DNA from 4 places in the Rudaeicoccus suwonensis genome. Region 1 is predicted to be linked to each of the others. Evidence: predicted binding sites of a transcription regulator. Region 1 holds the regulator's gene; each other region holds the start of a gene.
The links. Region 1 encodes LexA, which represses DNA repair genes until DNA is damaged. Its sites were predicted from a motif close to TCGAACANNTGTTCGA; they were not measured.

Region 1 (5,262 bases):
CTTGATGGTGCCCGCAGACGCGTCGGCACCACGCATGAACGACACCGGACCGCTGGCGGTGCCGCCGGAGGACAGCAGCTCCTTGGACGAGCGGATGCGTGACAGGTTGAGGCCGGCGCCGGAGCCGCCCTTGAAGATGAAGCCCTCTTCCTTGTACCAGTTGAGGATCGAGTCCATCGAGTCCTCGACGCTGAGGATGAAGCACGCCGACACCTGCTGCGGGGACTTGGTGCCCACGTTGAACCACACCGGCGAGTTAAAACTGAACACCTGGTGCAGCAGTGACCAGGTCAGCTCGTGCTCGAAGATCTCGGCATCGTCGTCGGAGGCGAAATAACCGTTGTCCTTGCCGGCCTTGACGTAGGTCAGCACGACGCGGTCGATCAGCTGCTTGAGGCTGGTCTCACGAGCGGGTGTGCCGAGCGCGCCACGGAAGTACTTCGTCGTGACGATGGTCGAGGCGTTCAATGACCACGTCTCGGGGAACTCCACACCGCGCTGTTCGAAGATGGTCTCGCCGGTCTTCCAGTTCTGCTGCACGACATCGCGCGACTCCCAGGTGACCTCGTCATACGGATGCACACCAGGGGTGGTGAAGATGCGTTCGACGTGCACGCCCGCACCTGCGCGGCGAGTCTTCGGACGGGTGTCGGCCGTGTCTGTCATGCGTGTCCTCCAAGAGATGTATGGCGATGTGGTGCGGATGACGAAGGTGGAACTGCAGGTATGTCGGGCGGTGCTGAGATCGGGTGCTGTCGTCTGTCAATCAGTGTCGCTGGGACCACCGACAGCGGTGGCGGGCTCGACACCGCTCGCTGCGCGTTCGGCGCGCAACAGCGTGATCGCGGCCTCGAAGTCCTCCAGGTTGTCGAATGCCTGGTAGACGCTGGCGAACCGCAGATAGGCGACCTCGTCCAGGCTGCGCAGCGGTGCAAGCACTGCCAGACCCACGTCGTGGGCGTCGATCTCGGCGGCGCCTAGCATGCGGATCGACTCCTCGACCTGCTGGGCGAGCAGGGCCAGGTCGTCCTCGCTGACCGGGCGCCCCTGGCAGGCTTTGCGGACGCCGACCAGCACCTTGCCGCGACTGAACGGCTCGCTGGCACCGGATCGCTTCACGACAGTGAGGCTGGCAGTTTCGAGCGTGGAAAAGCGTTTGCCGCACGTCGGGCACTGGCGGCGCCGCTTGATGCATGTGCCGTCGTCACTGGTGCGGCTGTCGACGACGCGGCTGTCGTCGTGGCGGCAGAACGGGCAGTGCATCGCGGCTCCCTCCGAGTCGATGACCTGTGACCTATGACGGTCGGGCTGTATGACGGCAACAGCACTCCCGCACCCATGCCCGACCGCCTCACCGGTGCGGGAGAAAGCGGGCATGACAGAACCACCGCACTCGGGCTCTGTGGATGCCGTTGTGGGTAACCGGTGGATATATTGGGGACTACATGTGGACGACTTACATCCATGTAACTACTAGATGTAGGGATATTAGGCCGAGTCCACACAAGTCGCAAGACCCCTGGCGCGCCGCTCACAAAAGCGCAGGTCATGGCGTCGGAAACGACTGCGTAACGGCGTGTCGCCACCCCCGTGCGGCTCCCGACAGTGTCCCGCTACGCGCACAGACCGTGCCCTCCATGCGCTACGCACAGTGAGCCCCGTGCGGAATGTCCGACCGCACGGGGGCCATAGGAGCCCCACCGTCGAACATCGACGCTGGCACGCCTCACCTCTCACCCGGCGTGTGACGCCGGGGCCGCAGTTGCCGCCCCGGCGTCACATGGTGCGTGGTAGGCCGACATGGCGCTCTCCCCCAACACGCGACATTCAGCGCGTGATGATCAGGCGCTCGCCCGCGCCCACTTGACTGGAGTTCAGTTGGTTGACGATCTGCATACGCGCCACCGCGTCGTCGATCGAGAGCTTCGGATACGCCTCGTGCGCGATCTGCGACAACGTCTGGCCCGGCTGCACCGTGACCGTCTGCTGCGGCGCCGGCACTCCGGGCGATGCCAACGAGGCCCAGGAGCCGCCGACGACCGTGCACACCACAGCAGCACCGACGACGCCGAGCAGCAGGCGAGCGCGCCGCGTGAGGCGGATCGGCCTGGCGGTCGTCGCCGGCCGAGCGACGGAACTGCGACCGGCTGCAGCAGGACCGGTCGGGACCGACTGCAGATGACGGCGTCGCGCCGGCTCGGTGGTCGGGCAAGCCCACTGGGTGACTGCGCTCATGTCTTCCTCCCATGAATCTGCGTGCGGTGACGCGACGTCTGCGGATGACACCCGACTCACCGTGAGCCGGTGCGTCGATGTGTCGGTCGAACACCCGTGCGATCGCACGTCTGTACGATTTATAGCACGCTTGTTCGGATTCGTGGAGACACGCGTCGTACAAATGTTTGGCACTTGTGTCCGAACCGCATACGCTTGTCTCACGTGAAGAACTCAACCAGCGACCACCGACAGCCCCTCGGTGCAACCTGGAAAATGTGCGACATTGCAGGCATTTCATCGATCAGGGGCGGGATGAGGAGACGCGTCGATGGCTGAAGTTCACCGGCTGCCCGATCGGTCAGGCGAACGCCTGACGACCCGACAGACGAAGGTGCTGCAGGTGATCCGCAATTCGGTCGATCGACGTGGCTACCCGCCGAGTTTGCGTGAGATCGGCGACGCAGTCGGGCTCACCAGCCCCAGTTCGGTGGCACATCAATTGACCATGCTGGAACGCAAGGGGTACCTGCGACGCGATCCCAATCGCCCACGCGCCATCGAGGTCATCGATCCCGAGGCGACCAAGGACACCCGCGGTTACCGCGGCGGGTCGAGCGTCACGACGGTCGACGAATCCAGCTTCGACGAGACCGACCTCGGCAACCAGCAGCCGGCAGCGGCATACATCCCGGTGGTCGGTCGTATCGCCGCGGGCGGGCCCATCCTTGCCGACGAAGTCGTCGAGGACGTCTTCCCGCTGCCCAAGCAGATCGTCGGCGAAGGCGACCTGTTCCTGCTCAAGGTTGTCGGCAACTCCATGATCGACGCTGCGATCTGCGACGGCGACTGGGTCGTCGTGCGGCAGCAGCCGACGGCCACCAACGGAGACATCGTCGCGGCGATGATCGATGGCGAGGCCACGGTCAAGACCTTCCGCCGGACCGACGGAAAGGTGTGGCTCATCCCGCACAACGACGCGTTCGAGCCCATCGACGGCGACGAGGCGACTGTCCTGGGCAAGGTGACAGCCGTCCTGCGCAGTATCTGAGAAGGACCTGACGGGTCAGGACGTCTGAAGTTCCTCCACCAGACGGGTCAGGCTGGCGCCCAACGGCGCATCGATGTGCACCGACAACTCATCCTCGCGCGCCCGCGTCCAGCCATGCGTGATCAGGAGCACCGGGAGACCGGATCGGGCCGCCCGTCGCACGAACCGGTAGCCCGACATGACCGCAAGAGATGATCCGAGCACCAGCAATCCGCTCGCGGCGTCAACCGCGTCGAAACACGATTGAACAACGTCCTTGGGTACCGACTCGCCGAACATCACGACATCCGGTTTCAACAGGTCAGATCCACACACCAGACAGTGACCCACTCGGAACCCCGCGATCGCCGTCTCCGCCAACGCGACGTCGCCATCCGGGCGTAGGGGCCCGTCGAAGGACCGATCGAAATCCGGGTTGGCCTCGGTGAGCCATTGGTCGACGATGGCGCGGGCGTAACGCTCCCCGCAGTTCATGCACACCACCTGCGCCAGGCTGCCGTGCAGTTCGACCACGTCGTGCGCACCGGCTCGTTGGTGCAGCCCGTCGACGTTCTGGGTGATGATCGACCCGACGTATGCCGCGGACTGTAGCGCCGCCACGGCCCGATGGCCCGCATTGGGCGTGGCTGCGGCAAAGCGGGGCCACCCGACATACGAACGCGCCCAGTAGCGTTGCCGCGCAACGGGACTCGCCAAAAGCTCCTGCGCGGTCATCGGCTGGATCCGGCGCTCACCATCGGCGCCGCGGTAGTCGGGGATGCCTGATTCGGTGGACAGGCCGGCGCCGGTGAGCGCGACGAGCCCGCCGGCAGCAACCAACTCGCGCAGGCGTTGCCAGTCGTTCGTCACATCGCCAACCTCTCACACCGGGATCTGTGGTTCGGGGTGGTGGGCCAGGAAGGACCACTGGCTGCGGCACACCTGCTGACGTCGGACCGTCGATCACCCGAGCATCGACATCTCCCGATTCCGATAACAACGGGTTATTCTCGATTGCATGATCGATGCAGCGGGGCTTCGGGTGATCAAAGCCATCAGCGATGAGGGCAGTTTCACCGCCGCAGCGGCCTCCCTGGGATACTCCCAGCCGGCGATCTCGCAGATGGTGCGGCGATTGGAGGAACGCACCGGCACTGTGCTGGTCGAGCGCCTCGGGCGAAACGTCCGGTTGACCGAAGCGGGACTGGTGCTCGCTCGTCACGCGGTCGCTGTGCTGGCGGCACTTCAGGCAGCAGAGTCCGAGGTCGCCGCCATCGCAGGTTTGCGTGCGGGGCGTGTTCGCCTGATGGCTTTCCCATCATCGTCGTCCACGCTGGTTCCCAGAGCGCTCGCCTTGGTCAAGCAACGATTCCCTGACGTTCAGGTCAGCTTCACCGAGGCCGAACCGCCGGAGTCGTTGGCAGCGCTGCGGTCGGGTGAGTGCGATGTGGCCGTCGCCTTCGCCTACGAAGGCACGGACCTGGCGCGTGGCGAAGAGGATCTGGACGCGTTCGTCACCCGCAAACTGCTGGACGACGAGGTGCGCCTGGCCGTGCCGACGGATCATCCGCTGGCCGCCACCGAGCGGGTCAATCTTGCCGCGCTGGCCACCGAGCCGTGGATTGCTGGATGCCCCCGCTGTCGCGGACACCTGTTGTCGCTGGCGTCCCGCGCCGGTTTCACGCCCGACGTCGCGTTCGAGACCGAGGATTACGTTGCGGTGATGGGTTTGGTCGCCGAGGGGCTGGGCGTGGCACTCATCCCGGATCTCATCCGCCGGTCCGCCAGCCACCCCGGGATTGTCACCCTGCCGATCGAGCCGGCGTCCCGACGCGCCGTGTATGCCGTGACCACTCCTGATCTGCAACGGGTGCCCGCCGTCGCGGCGACGCTGGACGCGCTGTGCGAGGCGGCGCAGGTCAAGAGCCTGTGTCACTGACGCCGCAGAAAGCGCTGACGCGGGACCGTGCTGACGACGATCGCGGCCGCCCTACAGAAACAAGCACATCGGCCAGCTG
Region 2 (5,262 bases), 1.9 Mb from region 1:
ATGAAGATGCCCATCTCGACCAGGCTGACGACGCCGAGGCGGTGATTGCGCAGCACCAGCGCCCAGGGGAAGAGGTAGACCGCATCGACGGCGAAGACGACATACAGAAAGGCGTAGGCGACGTAGCGGATGTGACTCTGGGCCCAGCCACCGGTGACCGGATCGACGCCCGACTCGTAGGTCGTCAGCTTCGCCGGGCTCGGTGCGCGGGGCGCCAACAGGCGTCGCGCGGTCATCGAGGCAGCGAAAAGCAGGGCGCCGACGACGCCCACACCTGCCAGCACGAGATAGCCGGTCAACCCAGATGACACGCCGGAAGCCTAACCAGGGACACGGCCTGCCCTTCGGACCTGTCCACCTGTGTTGCGCTTCGATCGCCGCGATCAGCGGGAATTGTGGCCAAGACGAGCCCGGACAACTGTCGCGACGGCTCAACCCGCGACAGTTCACGCGCCCGCGATTCGACCGCGTATCAGTGGAGCGATTAGGTGAGGCGCCGGTTCAATCAGGTGGTCGCGTTCCCGTGCACGTCAGTCGGCGACCGTGTCTGTCTAGTTCAGTCGGCGGGTCGGGTGAGGTATTCGCGTCCGCCAGGACTGGTCCAGGTGCACACACCCTCGGTGGTCATGGTGACCTGCCACCGGGTTTGGTGCTTGACCCGGTGATGATGCCGGCACAGGCACTGCAGGTTCGCCGGTGTGGTCGCACCACCCGGCCAGGGGGTGACGTGGTCGGCGTCGCAGTAGGTGGCGGGTTGGGTGCAGCCGGGGAACCGGCAGTGCTGGTCCCGGTCTTTGACGAATCGGGCGATGCCGGCGGTGGGGCGGTATTTGGTGGAGGTTGCTTGGACCAGGACACCGGTGGTCGCGTCCAGGAGTGTGCGTGCCAGGGACACTCCCAGCGTGCTGGTCAACGCGTGGACGTGGGAGGGCAGGATCGTGCCGACGCCCGGCACGATGACCGGACCCACCCCCGCTATTGCCGGCGCTGACGCCGACGGCATGACGTGCCGTGATGGTGCGACCAGGTTGGCCGTGTTGGGCACAGTGACCAGGTCGGTCGGGGCACCAATGTCGGGGTAGTCACCGAAGTGCGGGTCGGCGGTGAAGACGCCTTCCAGTGGCGGGTCAGGTAACGACTCGACCAGGTGTGCCAGGGCGGTGTCCCAGTCGATTTCATGGTCAGGATCATCATCGAAGACGTCGTCCGGTGGTTCCGGCGACATTCCATGGGTCCACCCGTCCTGGTCGTCGGGTGGTGGCGGGTCGTTCTCGCAGCGGTGAACCTGGGTCCAGCCCATGGTGTGCGGGTCGGGGAACAACCGGTCACACAATGCCGCGACCCGTGCCCGGGCAGTATCCGAACCATCACCGACCACAGCACCACCGACCACAGCACCACCGGTGACAGTGCCAGCGACACCGGCTGCGGCGGATGCCGACCCTGTGGCAGTGGCGCATGCCGCGGCAGCATCAAAAGCGGTCGCCGCACCAGTTCCGGTGGTGGTTGCGGTGGTGTCGCCGACAGAGGCCGCGGAGGTGGTGTCGGCCGGGAATACCCCGGTCATGACGGGGACCTGGAAAGTGAGGTGGGTGTCGATGTGGACGTTCTGCAACACCAGATCCACCAACGCATCGACCCGGCATTGCGGCAAACTGATCACCTCGACCGCGTCGTGGTGTAGTTGCCGGGCCAGTTGCTCGACTGCGGACATGATCCGCGCTGCTTGGGCTGAGTCCAGCACGACCTTGATCTCACTCAACCCCGGCACATGACTAGCGCGACAGGACACTCCAACCTCACGCTCCCTCGTCTTCGTACCGGAGGTTTCTGCTGCGGTCGGGTCGAGGTCGGCCAGGATCCTCGGGACCCGCCTGGCAATCTGCGTGGTGGTCAACCCACCAATGCCCTGGTCTAAGAGTGCTGATTCGACTGCTGCCGCCACGTCCGTGGGTGCGGACCCCAACCCGGCGGTGACCTTGTGCATCTTCTCCGCCGCTAACCGGCCAGCCCCGACTTCCCGCAACAGTCTCGGTGTCAGCGTGACCGCGTCCAAGGCTTGGTCCAGGCGGGTATCGGCTTGGCGTGGACCCCACGCCAGCAGGGCCCCGATCTCGGAAGAGACCCACTCGTTGGTCCACCCCAACTGGTGCCGCACCCACGACGTCACCGGCGGACCCTCGGTCTCACCGGACAGGTCGGTGACGTCTTCAATCGAAGCGACCTGCGCCATCCGCACCACCCGGGCACCATCCACCGAATTCGCCACCCGCTGCACGGCCTCGACCTGCGCCAAGAGTTCGTCCCGGGTCAACCCGGGAGCATCACCGCAGATCACCTCGAACGCCCGCACCATCAACACACCCGCCGCTTCCAACAACTCCGCACTGGAGGCAGACTCCACCACCGACTCGGCCAGCAGTGGTGTGATCGACATACCTCATCGTACATACGTTCGAGAAAATGATCAAGTCGTCGACCCAGGCAAGTCGCCTCCCACGTCGCCACCGGCGAAGCCGCTGAGACTGCGATCGCCGTGTGCGACAAGGCACGGAGGGCACACGGCGTGCCGCACCGGTTGCTGTCGGACGACGGTGTCCGTTGAACACCTCCCGGCGCGGGTACCTCGATGAGCTTGTGGACCACACCACCAGCCTGAGGGCCGGTGGAAGCGCTCACCGGCAAGCCGTACAAGTCGATGAAACGCACGGAGGGTGCTGCAGCGATTTTCGGTTGCTCGGAGAATTGAGGGCCCGCTATGGTCGCGGCATGCGTCGTTCAGCTTGAGCAGAGTGCGCTCCTTCGTAAGGTCCCGTTGCCGTGCACGCCGTCGGCTCCGCGGATTGGATGCGCCCCATCACGAAACCCACGGCTACAGGCTCCAATGAGCCTGCCGAAGGCCGACGCGCCCACTGGCGCACGGTCATTCAGTACTTCGTGATCTCTGTCGCGCGTGCATCGCGCGCAGTCTGCTCAAGGACTCAGTCATCGTGCCATTGTTCATTGGTCGTCGCCCGCTGCCTGCTCGCACCGCCTACCTGTGGTGGGAAGGCAGCTGGTCACTACTACAGACCGTCGCCTTCACACTCACACTCCTGTACCAAGTGCAGGTCGTCCATCTCAACCCCGCACAGTTGCTGCTCGTCGGCGCGGTGATGGAAGCCGCCTGTTTCCTGTTCGAAATCCCCACAAGCATCGTCGCTGACGTGTACTCACGCCGACTGTCCGCGCTCATCGGTGCCGTGGTGGTGGGGGCCGGGATCCTCCTGCAGGGCATCTTCCCCTCGTTCTGGCCGATCATGCTGGCGCAAGTCATCTGGGGCCTCGGTTTCACCTTTATCTCAGGGGCCGTGGACGCCTGGATCACCGACGAAATCGGTGCCGACGCCGTGCAGCCACTGTTCACCCGCTACCAACAGCAGCACCTCGCGCTGACCTTCATCGGCATCCTCATCGCCGGCGCATTGGCCCAGGTCGACCTTCGACTACCGATGCTGGTCGCCGGCGCTGGATACCTGATGCTGGCCATCGTGATGGCCCCGTTGATGCCCGAGACCCGGTTCGAGCGCACCGCCAGCAGCGACCGCCCCACCTGGGCGCTCATGAAAGACACGTTCCGGGTCGGCCTTCATGCGGCTAGACGACCCGGGGTCGTGCGCTCACTCACCATCGTTGCTCTTATCGCCGGCGCATCGTCCGAGGTCTTCGACCGCCTATGGACGATTCACATCTTCGACGCCTTCCACCTGCCCGCCACTGGCGCGCTCCACAGCACAACGACCTGGTTCACCCTGTTCGCGCTGATCGGGGCGCTGATCTCCCTCGCCGCCAGCCTTGTCGCGAACAACCTGGCCGCAGACAGAATCAACGCGCTCCACCCCCACCGTCTGCTCGCTGCGCTCACACTCGTTCAGGCCGGCGGAGTCATCGGTTTCGCAATCGTAGGATCCCTATGGCCCGCGCTCATTGCTATGTGGATCCGCGACGCGGCCAGCAATATCACCTATCCGGTGCAATCGGCGTGGCTCAACCGCAACATCGATTCACAGGCCCGATCAACCACAATTTCGATCACCAGCCAGGCCGACGCCCTTGGCCAAGTCGTCGGCGGACCGACCCTCGGCGCTCTCGCGAACCGCACCTCAGTCTCCACCGCCATCACTGTCGCCGGGCTGCTGCTCACACCAGTTGCCATGATCTACACCAGGATCCGCCCATCGCGACCAACCGCGACGGAAACACAGCCCTGAGCCACTTCGATCACCGCTCACCGCGTTCAGCAAATCTGAGCGGTTACAACTCCCGCCAGCCTCCACGCTCCGCGACATGACCTCATCGTGTGGTGCAGTCCGCGCAGCCAAAAACGGGTGACCACTGAGACGGAATCCACTGGTACGACGGTGCAGATCGCGCAGCCCGGCGGGACGCCTTGGCGCGCAAGGCGCTGCACCGGTAACCGGCGATGTTGCGAGCCCGTCTCGCCGATGCCGGCGACGCGGGAGGAACACGAAACGCGCTCGCAACATCGGCCTGAAACACTGCCCGCATGCACCTGACCCCTGCCGACACCGAGAAGCTGCTGCTCTCCGTGGCTGGGATGGTCGCACGCGACCGGCTGGCACGCGGGGTGAAGCTCAACCACCCCGAGGCCGTCGCACTGCTCGCCACCTGGGTCATCGAGCGGGCACGCGACGGCGACAAGGCAGTCGCGACGCTCATGGAGGAAGGCCGCGACATCCTGCACACCGACGAGGTCATGCCCGGAGTGGCAGCACTGATCCCTGACGTGCAGGTCGAGGCGACCTTTCCCGACGGTCGCAAGCTGGTCACGCTGCACCACCCGATCCAGCCGAGGAACGACCGATCATGAGTGCTGCCAACGGATCCGGCCCCGGCGAGATCCGCGCGAAGGCCGGCACGATCACCATCAACGAGCGCGCCGACCGCGACCGGATCCGGTTGGTCATCGTCAACACCGGCGACCGCCCGGTGCAGATCGGGTCCCACCTCCACCTGCCCGACGGCAACTCCGCGCTCGAGTTCGACCGGACCGCCGCTCGCGGATTCCGGCTCGACATACCGGCCGGCACGAGCCTGCGGTTCGAGCCCGGTGTCAGCCGCGAGGTCGACGCCGTGCGCCTTGCCGGCGCGCACACAGTGCCCGGCATCCAACTCGGCAATGGCGAACGAGGTGCCCTCGATGGCTGAACTCGACCGCGCGCGCTATGCGGCGCTCTACGGCCCGACCGTCGGCGACCAGGT
Region 3 (5,262 bases), 450 kb from region 1:
GTGCCGGATCTGGACGGCCTGGGCGCAGCTGTCGTCGAGGGCTACCTCGGCTCGCGTGCCGGCGGGTCGTCATACGGCGGGCTCGACGGCGGCTGGGGCTGGCGCGGTTCCTGGGTCGACTGACGACTGTGCCGCAGTAGAGCCCATCTCGTCGTCAACGCCCGAGTCGGGGCGGCTACCGTTTCCGCCGTGAAACCAACGATCGGGGTCCTGGCCGTCCAGGGCGACGTCCGCGAGCACGTCCGGGCGCTTGAGTCCGCGGGAGCGAGTGCGCCGCTGGTGCGCCGGCCCTCCGAGCTCGAGCACCTCGACGGCATCGTGCTGCCCGGTGGTGAGTCCACCACCATGGACAAGCTGCTGCGGGCCTTCGAACTGCAACAGCCCCTGCAACGGCTGCTGGCCGAGGGGCTGCCGGCATACGGCTCGTGCGCGGGGATGATTTTGCTGGCCGATCGAGTGCTCGACGCCACCCATGACCAACAGACGCTCGGTGGTCTCGACATCACCGTCCGCCGCAATGCGTTTGGTCGGCAGGTGGACTCCTTCGAGGAGGACCTCAGTATGCCGGTCCTTCGAGACGGTGAATCACAGCCGGTACGAGCAGTTTTCATCCGCGCGCCGTGGGTGGAGGAGGCCGGCCCCGGCATACAGGTGCTGGCTCAGGTGACGACCGGTCCGGCCGCCGGTCGCGTCGTGGCGATCCGTGACGACAGCAGGCTGGCGACGTCCTTCCACCCGGAGGTCACCGGCGACCACCGGGTGCATGAGTACTTCGTGGACATGGTGCGTGCGGCGACTCGATAAGATCGACCGCTGGACCACGGACGACGACTGAAGGTAAGGAAGCACATGAGCGGTCACTCCAAATGGGCGACGACCAAGCACAAGAAGGCTGCGATCGACGCCAAGCGGGGCAAGCTGTTCGCCAAGCTCATCAAGAACATCGAGGTCGCGGCGCGCTCCGGCGGCGGCGACCCGTCCGGCAACCCGACGCTGTACGACGCCATCCAGAAGGCCAAGAAGTCCAGCGTCCCCAACGACAACATCGACCGCGCCGTCAAGCGTGGTTCCGGTGCCGAGGCCGGAGGCGCGGAGTACCTCGCACTGACCTACGAGGGTTACGCGCCTGGTGGGGTCGCGCTGCTGATCGAGTGCCTCACCGACAACAAGAACCGTGCCGTCGCCGAGGTGCGCACCGCGCTGCAGAAGAACGGCGGCACGATGGCCGACTCCGGCTCGGTGGCCTTCATGTTCCACCGCAAGGGCGTCGTGATCGTGCCGAAGGAGGACAAGACCGAGGACGACATCCTCGAGGTCGTGCTCGACGCTGGCGCCGAAGACGTCAACGACTTGGGTGATTCCTTCGAGATCGTCTCGGAGGCAACCGATTTCGTTGCCGTGCGCCAGGCCATCCAGGCTGCCGGCATCGACTACGACTCGGCCGAGTCGTCCTGGATGCCGAGCACCGAGGTGCCGTTGGACAAGGACGGCGCCAAGAAGATGTTCCGCATCATCGAGGCGCTTGAGGACTCCGACGACGTGCAGAACGTCTACGCCAACGGCGACGTGTCCGACGAGGTGCTCGCCGAACTCGAGGACGAGGACTGAGCCGCGTCGGCCGACGCCGGGGCCCCGACCTTCGGGCTCGGACCCGGCAGGCGTGCCGCGGACGTATGACGCGCCGAGGCTCCTGCACGTCGGCCGGTCGATCGCCGCATATGCTCGGTCGTGACCGAACATATGTTTGACCTTGCCGGAGCAGGAGTGGATTTCGCGTGCGCGTGCTCGGAGTTGATCCCGGCCTGACCAGATGCGGTCTGGGTGTCGTCGAAGGCGGCATCGGCCAACCGCTGCGGATGATCGCTGTAGGCGTCGTCCGCACGCCCGTCACCGACGACCCGGCTGAGCGTCTGTTCACGCTGCAGACCGAGATCGACGAGTGGATGCACCGCTTCGAGCCCGAATCCGTAGCAGTGGAGCGGGTATTCGCCAAGGCAAACATCAAGGGGATCATGGGCACGGCTCAGGCGTCCGCAGTGCCGATGCTCGCCGCCGCTCGGCGGGGCCTGCCGCTCGCGCTGCACACGCCGAGCGAGGTCAAGGCGTCCGTGACCGGCAACGGCCGCGCCGACAAGGCCCAGGTCACCGCGATGGTCACCCGCATCCTGCGCCTGGAGACCGCCCCCAAGCCGGCCGATGCCGCCGACGCGCTGGCGATCGCGATCTGTCAGGTATGGCGCGGCGGCGCCCAGGACCGCATCGCGTCCGCCCTGCGCCGGCAGGCCGCCGCGACCGGGGCACGCCGATGATCGCCGGCCTCACCGGCACGGTCGCCGCTGTCGGGCTCGACCATGTCGTGGTCGAGGTCGGCGGAGTCGGGTTGCTGGTGCACGTCACCCCCGGCACGGCGGCGGCGCAGCGATCAGGCCAGGCGGCCAGCCTGGCGACCACGTTGATCGTGCGCGAGGACGCGCTGACGTTGTACGGCTTCGGCACGCCGGATGAGCGCGACCTCTTCGAACTCGTGCAGACCGTCAGCGGTGTCGGCCCCCGGATCGCGCTGGCGATGCTGGCTGTCGGCACCCCGGATCAGCTGCGAGGCGCGATTGCCGGCGGCGACATCGCCGCACTGGTCAAGACCCCGGGCATCGGCAAGAAGGGCGCCGAGCGCATCGTGCTCGAGCTCAAGGACAAGGTCGGTCCGGTCGTGCCGTCGCCGTCCACCGGCTCCGCTGCTACCGCCGTCGCCGGTCATCACACGCAGGTCAGCGAGGCTCTGGTGGGGCTGGGTTGGTCGGTCAAACAGGCCGACGACGCCGTGGCTGCGGTGGTCGAGGCGCAGCCCGAGGTGAGCGACGTGTCGATCCTGCTCCGCGCAGCACTGCGGGAGCTCGGCCGATGACCGAGGTTTCACTCGCAGGATCGGAGCGCGCCCGGTGACCGACGACTACGACGACAGCTCGTATGACGCGACCGCGCGCATCGTGGATCCCGGCGGTGACACCGAGGACCGCCGTTTCGAGGCGGCGCTGCGACCGCGCAAGCTCGCCGACTTCCCGGGGCAGCCACGCGTCCGGGACCAGCTGAGCCTGGTGCTCGAGGCCGCGAAGCGGCGGGCGGCCCCACCCGATCACGTGCTGCTGTCCGGGCCTCCTGGCCTCGGCAAGACCTCGCTGGCGATGATCATCGCCGCCGAACTCGAGCAACCGATCCGCATCACCAGTGGCCCCGCCATACAGCACGCCGGAGACCTCGCCGCCGTGCTGTCGTCGCTGGCTGAGGGGGAGGTGCTCTTCCTCGACGAGATCCACCGAATGGCGCGCCCGGCGGAGGAGATGCTCTATCTGGCGATGGAGGACTTCCGCGTCGACATCATCGTCGGCAAGGGTCCAGGGGCGACCGCCATACCTCTCGAACTCCCACCGTTCACTGTTGTGGGCGCAACGACACGAGCCGGGCTGCTGCCGGCGCCGCTGCGCGACCGGTTCGGTTTCACCGGGCACCTCGACTTCTACACGCCCGAAGATCTCGCGCAGATCCTGACGCGCAACGCAACCCTGCTGGGCATCGACGCGACAGAGCAGGGCATCGAAGAAATCGCCGGTCGATCGCGCGGCACCCCCCGTATCGCCAACCGCCTGCTGCGCCGCGTGCGTGACTACGCCCAGGTGCACGGCTCCGGGATTCTCGACCAGGGAGCCGCGCGTGCGGCGCTGTCGCTGTTCGATGTCGACGACCGCGGCCTCGACCGGCTGGACCGCGCTGTGCTTGAAGCATTGTGTCGACGCTTCGGCGGCGGCCCGGTGGGCCTGTCGACGCTGGCGGTCGCGGTGGGGGAGGAATCAGACACCGTCGAGACCGTCGCTGAGCCGTACCTCGTGCGTGAGGGCTATCTCGTACGGACTCCGCGGGGGCGGGCCGCGTCACCGTTGGCATGGCAGCACCTGGGCCTCACGCCGCCGGTGAATGCGGTCGCAGGCGCCGAGCAGCTTCCGCTGGAGGACGGCGGTGGCAGGTTCGGCGGCTGATGGCACGTCACGCGGCCGGAACCCGGGCTTGGGCCAGTCACGTTGCTCACCTAGACTCACCCGTCGGCCGGTTGTGCCGCTGATCACGATGACCACCCACCTGAGGAATTGACTTTCGATGCTTGCACTGGCGCAGAACTCCAGCGCGCACCACTCCGGTTCGAATTGGGGCACTTTGCTGCTTCCGGTGATGATCCTTCTTGTCGTTTTCATGTTCTGGTCTCAGCGGAGGCGGCAGAAGCAGACGCGCGTCGCGCAGAGCCAGTTGCAGGTGGGTGACGAGGTGAGCACGACTTCCGGGCTTTTCGGACGCCTGGTCTCGCTCGACGATGCCGTCGGCACTCTCGAGGTCGCGCCGGGTGTGCAACTGCGCTTCGACCGTCGGGCGATCGTCGCCCGCAGCCAAGTCGATGCGACTCGTGATTCCGGCCCGGCCGACCAGGCTGCGCAGATCCCTGCATCGGCGAATGTCGATCTGACCAAGACCGACGACCCCCAGACGAAGGCTGAATAGGTGGCAACCCGCTCCCGTAGGGCGACGGCTGGCAAGCCGCGCCGCATCCTCATCACCTTGCTGGTGCTGATCATCGCGTTGTATGTCGCGATCGCCGGCACCACGGCCTGGGGGTCTCCGAAAGGCAAATGGGTGCCCCAGCTCGGCCTCGACCTCGAGGGCGGCCGCCAGATCACGCTGCAGCCCATCGTTGGTAAAGGTGAGACGGTCAGCTCCGGTCAGCTCGACCAGGCCGTCGACATCATCCGCAACCGCGTCAACGGCAATGGTGTGACTGAGGCGCAGGTGACGACCGCCGGTAGTGGCAACAACGGCCTCATCGTCGTGTCGCTGCCGGGTGACCCGAGCCAGGCGACGCTCAACGCGTTGGCGCAGTCATCGCAGCTGGCCTTCCGCGCGGTCATCGAGGAGCAGGCGGTCACCCCCGCTGCCGCCACGCCCACTCCGTCCAGCAGTTCCTCGGCGAGCCCGAGCGCTTCGGGCAGTGCGTCCCCGAGCGCCTCGTCGTCAGCATCACCGTCGGCCAAGGCCTCGGCCTCTGCGTCGCCCACACCGTCGTCGACCTCCAGCAGTGCCAAGGGCGCGAACGACGTCATACCGCAGGCGTTCAAGGCCGCTTCCAGTTCTCCGTCACCGACGTCGACGGCCAGTTCGACCAAGGCTGCGGCATCAGGCTCGTCGGCCGATCCCTCTGCGAGTGCCTCGGCCACCCCGTCGGCG
Region 4 (5,262 bases), 1.4 Mb from region 1:
GCGCACAGACTGCGGACCTTGCCGATGGTGTCGGACCCTTCGAGAGTGGTCAGGTCGATCATCGCGATGGCCATGTCGATAGCCCACGATTTGCTGTCGGATTTGATCGAGCGGCTGCCGAGTCCGGCCGCTCGCGCCTCGATCCCGACCTGGTCGACACCGGGTAATCCGTGCAGCCAGGTGCGCAGCGCGTTGTTGGTCAGCGAGGTCACTCCGAGCAGTTCCCGGGCCCGCGACGTTGCAGATGATGGGCTCACCAGGGCAGCCTATCTGCCATGCGATCCCCTCTGAATCGGAAAGTCGACCCAGCAAGCAGCAGAGGTCGTCGTGTGTTCCGTCAGCCGGTCATGCTGGTCAGTGGGGTGGCGCTGGGGCTGGTGAGTGTGCTCCTGCTGGTCGGTCTGCTCATTGCCGATGGTTTCTCCACGCCCGCGGAACTCCTGTGGCCGATCGGTTCGCTCCTGCTGGTGTGGGTCGTATTCGTGCGTCCCTGCGTCGAACTCGACCAGTCCGGAGTGACGCTGCGCAACCTGATTCGCGATGTTGCGTTCACCTGGCCGGCCGTCGATGTCATCGAGCAACGCTGGAACCTCAAGATCTACACACCCGAGGACGTCGGCTTCAGCTCATGGGCGATCGCCTCGCAACGACCGCAGGGGCGAGCGATCCGCTCACCGCAGCGCGGCTTCGGGCTGATGGTCGGCGGCCGATTCAACGTCGCCGCGGTGTCTTCGCCGGATGGCGCGACGCCCTCGGACGTCATGGTCGCGCGACGCGGATCTGCCGCGGACGTCGCCGCCGTGATCGACCGCAGCAAGAACGAATATCTGGCTGCCGTCGAACGGCAGATCACCCCCAGGCAGGACTCGGCGGCGCACCGCAGCTACGCGACCCCGGCGATTGTGGCCGCAGTGCTCGGTATCGCCTTCATCCTGGCGTCTTTCTACTGGGGCTGACTTCGCTCGTAGAGCGGACCTCAACGGTGGCCCTGTCCCGCTGATGCGTGGTCCCGGTGATGTGGGGTCCCGGTGATGTGGGGTCCCGGTGATACGTGGTCCCGGTGATGTGGGGTCCCGGTGATACGTGGTCCCGGTGATACGTGGTCCCGGTGATACGTGGTCCCGGTGACGCGTGGTCCCTCTTGCATCACCGCGATGCTTGTCAGGCGACATTTTCTGAATCGTGCAGCAGTCCCTCGGTGTCTGCAGCCCCGGCTTTTGTCGGTCCCGCATACCGCGATGGGGTGTTGCTCACCTCCACCTCTGGTGGCGACGTGCTGGATGAGTGGTTGTGCTGCTCTCCGATGCGGCCTGGGGAGAGGTCCCATGTCACGTGTCCGGCTGTTGTGGTGGCGGTGTAGCCGTCGCGGTGAATGATGGTGTGGTGTCGGGCGCAGACGAGGGCTGAGTTGGTCAGGCTGGTGCCGCCGCCGGCCCACCAGGGGATGATGTGGTGGACTTCGCACCATGCGGGTGGTCGGTCGCATCCGGGGAAGGTGCAGTGCCGGTCTCGGACGATCACGGCTGTGCGTAAACCTGCGGTGACGAGTCGTTTTTGTCGTCCGACGTCGAGTGGTTCGCTTGTTGCACCGAGTACGACGGGGATGAGGTCTGCGTCGCATGCCAGTCGGCGTGCGGATGCTGGATCGATGACGTCCCCACTGCTGGTGGTGGCGTGGCCGCGACCCTCTGTGAGGGTGTCCAGTGGGAGTAGAACGACGACCTTCGCGGTGCCGGACATCGGCGACATTGAGGCATCCAGATCACGTGTGGCATGCGTGATCAGCTCGAGCAGTGCATCGAGTCGACGCTTTCCGGGTGAGCGCGTATCTCGCGGGGCGTTCGCGCTGACGGTGCTGTCGTCGCGGGTGTCAGGCTCGTGTCCGGGGTCGTCTGGCCCAGGCTGTGGATGAGTTGATCCCGTGGTCGCCTTCTCCGTTGGTGCAGAGTCGCGCGCAGGTGCTGCCCGGTCGTGGTGGTTCGCGTCGGCGTCATACGTGCCGCTCGTGGCGGGCTCGTCTTTCACCGCTCCACGTCCCGTCTCCGGTCGGGTCTCAGGGCGCGGAGCGCTCGTGGCATTGAGTGCTTCTTTGACGATCGCGGCGTGAGCGGGGGACAGGTCGGCGATCAAACGCACCATTCCAGTGGGTAATTCGCGCCAGGTGAGGGATTCCACCTGCTGCTGATGGTCCTCGTCGTCCGCCAGCTGATCGTCACCGAAGGCGGCGATCAGGCGCCTGGTCAGAGTGCGCAAAGAGCGAGGACTGAAGTCTTCGAGTGCGAGAAACCATGAGTGGATCTCGCTGCGCTCAACGGTCGGGAACAGTGGCGCGACTTTTTCTGCTTCGCGCAGAGCTGTTGCGGCCGTGTCTACGGTCACTTGCCCGTCTCGGACTGCCCCGATGATGGCGTGGTTGCGCGCATCCAGTGCGGCGGTGGCGATATCGGCGATGGCACGTGCTTGGTGGTGGGTCGTGCCCGGGGTCAGATCACGCACCCATTGCGTGGTCGATGCTGCGGTGGACTGTGCGACAACGCCGCGATCGACCGCGTCGGCTGCGGCGAGTGCGGCGATCGCCTCGGCGCGGTGGCTGATGGTCAAAGCCGCTGATGCCAGATGGGTGAGATCGCGCTCAGCGAGTTGAAAGATGGCAGCCGGCCACGCCTGGAGCACCTGCACGAACTCGTCTGTGGCATTCAGCAGTTCGGCGGCGTGGCCGGGTGCTGCGGGTGTGACTTGATCGCAGGCGACGGCCAGCGGAGTGTCAGGTGTTGTCGGAACGTGTTCCATGACCGCCTCCTCGCGCTGTGGTTGGTTGATTCGACCTATGACTATTAGAACATATGTCGGAACCCGTGACAAGTGTCCAACCGCGTGAAATCGGTTGAGGAACAACGCAATTCGCGATTTCTTCATCCACAGGACCTGGGTCGACGGACACTTGTCCACAGAGCGGCACGATCCGATGGCAGTCCGTCGACGGCCGCGTGTAGTTGAGGGCGCAGGTGAGGTGGGCAGCATTCTGATGCAACCGATGGACACCGATGCATGCGTGCGGCGGCAAGCCCGTTCCGCGGGTCCGTGGCGCGACCGCGTTGACCGTGACGAGGTTCGGGTCGGTGGCATCCCGTTCGCAAGTCGTGGCCCGACGTGGTTTGACTTCCGCCGGGGTCCACCGCTGTCGCTGTCGCTGTCGCTGGGGGTCACGTCTGTGCAGGACAGATCAGCGCTCCTCTGGCTGATCAGTCCTCAGCTGACGTGTTGGTGCCACTCAACTCTCGATCAAGCTGGATGGACCCCTCGGCGCAGAGCAGTCCAACCCTCGTGCGTAGCTAGATACGTGTCAGTCGCTCGAAGTCCGCGCGCACCGCGGACAGGCGCGCAGCGCCCGAAGCGGCATCGGCAGCGATGACCTCGAGGTAGACCTTCAGCTTGGGCTCGGTGCCACTGGGCCGCACGATGACACGGGTGTCGTCGGCCAGGAAGTACCGCAGGCCCTCGGTCGGAGGAAGCCCGCCGTCGCTCTTGGCCAGATCATCGATCCGCGAAACCCGTTGTCCGGCAACGCTTTCAGGCTGAGCATCGCGCAGTCGCGACATGATCTGCCCGATCAGCGCGAGGTCTGCGACCCGTACGGAGAAGCTGTCCGTCAGGTGCAGTCCGTGTTCGGCGGCGAGGTCGCCGAGCACGTCGTCGAAGGTGCGTCCGCCGGTTTTGAGTTCGGCTGCGAACTCGGCGACGAGCAACGCCGCGCTGATGCCGTCCTTGTCACGCACCTGGCCCGGGTCGGTGCAGTAGCCCAGCGCCTCCTCATAGCCGTACGTCAGGTCGGGCACTCGGCTGATCCACTTGAACCCGGTGAGCGTCTCGGCGTGCGCGACCCCTGCGGCAGCCGCCATACGCGACAGCAGCCGTGACGACACGATCGAGTTGGCGAAGACCCCACCGGCCGGGATTCCGCGGCGCAGCAGGTAGGCACCCAGCAGCGCGCCGACCTCGTCGCCGCGCAACATGGTCCAGTCGCCCTCGCGCCGGATCGCGACCGCACACCGGTCGGCGTCGGGGTCGTTGGCGATCACCAGATCGGCGCCGGCGGTCTGCGCCAGCGCGAGCGCGTGGTCGATGGCGCCAGGCTCCTCCGGGTTGGGGAACGCGACAGTCGGGAACGCCGGATCCGGGTCGGCCTGGTCGGCCACGGACTGTATGTCGCGAAAGCCCGCCTGCGCAAACGCCTTTCGGACGATCTCGGTGCCGACGCCGTGCAGTGCGGTGTGCACTATCGACACCTCGCGCGGGCCGTCGGCGCGCACCACGCGGCACACCGAATCGATGTAATCCTGCACCACGTCGTCGTCCAGCGTCTGCCAGCCGTCATCGGCACGCTCGACCGACGCCGCTGTCGGGAACCGCCCGATCGCCGCGCTGATCTGCGCATCCGCCGGTGCGACGATCTGACTGCCGTCGCCGAGATAGACCTTGTAACCGTTGTCCTGCGGCGGGTTGTGGCTTGCCGTGACCATGACGCCCGCATCGGCGCCAAGGTGCCGAATCATGAACGCCAGTACCGGTGTCGGCAGCGGACGCGGCAGGATCATCGCGCGCCCTCCGGCGGCCACGATGACCGCCGCGGTGTCGCGGGCAAAGACATCGGAGTTGTGCCGGGCGTCATACCCGATGACGACGGTGACGTCGCGTCGTCCGGTCTGCTGCTGCAGGTATGCCGTGAGCCCGGCGGCGGTACGGATCACCACGACACGGTTCATGCGATTCGGCCCGGCACCGAGAGCGCCACGCAGGCCGGCGGTGCCGAATTCGAGCAGCCCGGCGAAGCGGTCCGCAAGCTCTTCAGCCGCCGCGTCATCTGCGGATTCGGCTGTCGCGACGATGTTTTCGAGTTCGGCGCGGGTTTGTGCGTCGGGATCGTCAGCGATCCAGGCGCGTGCCTGTGCCAAGTCGCTGGCACTCACTGCGCAGCCTCCGCCGCGATCGTCGCGACAACGCGGGCGAGAAAGGTTCCGCAGCGCTCGGCGGCGGCTTGGCCGGCTTCGATGACCTCCTGGTGGGACAGCGGCTGGTCGCTGATGCCGGCTGCAAGGTTGGTGACCAGGCTGACGCCCAGCACCTCGAGCCCGCTCTGCCGCGCGGCGATGGCTTCGAGCGTCGTGGACATCCCGACCAGATCGGCGCCGATGACCTTGGCCATCTGGACCTCGGCGGGTGTCTCGTAGTGCGGGCCGCGGAACTGGGCGTAGACGCCCTCGT

Region 2: BKA23_RS01725 (HNH endonuclease signature motif containing protein) is a predicted target of LexA. The motif match lies at 2,444-2,459, and genes of this name have one in related genera.
Region 3: ruvC (crossover junction endodeoxyribonuclease RuvC) is a predicted target of LexA. The motif match lies at 1,733-1,748, and genes of this name have one in related genera.
Region 4: BKA23_RS04195 (HNH endonuclease signature motif containing protein) is a predicted target of LexA. The motif match lies at 2,836-2,851, and genes of this name have one in related genera.

Annotation. Positions count from the first base shown of each region.
Region 1 covers NZ_VIVQ01000001.1:2,286,044-2,291,305, forward strand. The annotation lists gene BKA23_RS10430 (vitamin B12-dependent ribonucleotide reductase) at 1-666, opposite strand, end outside; gene nrdR (transcriptional regulator NrdR) at 763-1,263, opposite strand; gene BKA23_RS10440 (hypothetical protein) at 1,828-2,235, opposite strand; gene lexA (transcriptional repressor LexA) at 2,546-3,265, shown strand; gene BKA23_RS10450 (NAD-dependent protein deacetylase) at 3,281-4,114, opposite strand; gene BKA23_RS10455 (LysR family transcriptional regulator) at 4,263-5,183, shown strand.
Region 2 covers NZ_VIVQ01000001.1:355,486-360,747, reverse strand. The annotation lists gene BKA23_RS01730 (NADH-quinone oxidoreductase subunit A) at 1-299, opposite strand, end outside; gene BKA23_RS01725 (HNH endonuclease signature motif containing protein) at 557-2,437, opposite strand; gene BKA23_RS01720 (MFS transporter) at 2,991-4,250, shown strand; gene BKA23_RS01715 (urease subunit gamma) at 4,547-4,870, shown strand; gene ureB (urease subunit beta) at 4,867-5,208, shown strand; gene BKA23_RS01705 (urease subunit alpha) at 5,201-5,262, shown strand, end outside.
Region 3 covers NZ_VIVQ01000001.1:1,835,947-1,841,208, reverse strand. The annotation lists gene BKA23_RS08415 (vWA domain-containing protein) at 1-123, shown strand, start outside; gene pdxT (pyridoxal 5'-phosphate synthase glutaminase subunit PdxT) at 190-804, shown strand; gene BKA23_RS08405 (YebC/PmpR family DNA-binding transcriptional regulator) at 850-1,608, shown strand; gene ruvC (crossover junction endodeoxyribonuclease RuvC) at 1,776-2,309, shown strand; gene ruvA (Holliday junction branch migration protein RuvA) at 2,306-2,902, shown strand; gene ruvB (Holliday junction branch migration DNA helicase RuvB) at 2,937-4,028, shown strand; gene yajC (preprotein translocase subunit YajC) at 4,147-4,542, shown strand; gene secD (protein translocase subunit SecD) at 4,543-5,262, shown strand, end outside.
Region 4 covers NZ_VIVQ01000001.1:914,483-919,744, forward strand. The annotation lists gene deoC (deoxyribose-phosphate aldolase) at 1-257, opposite strand, end outside; gene BKA23_RS04190 (PH domain-containing protein) at 330-956, shown strand; gene BKA23_RS04195 (HNH endonuclease signature motif containing protein) at 1,162-2,790, opposite strand; gene BKA23_RS04200 (phospho-sugar mutase) at 3,333-4,967, opposite strand; gene BKA23_RS04205 (purine-nucleoside phosphorylase) at 4,964-5,262, opposite strand, start outside.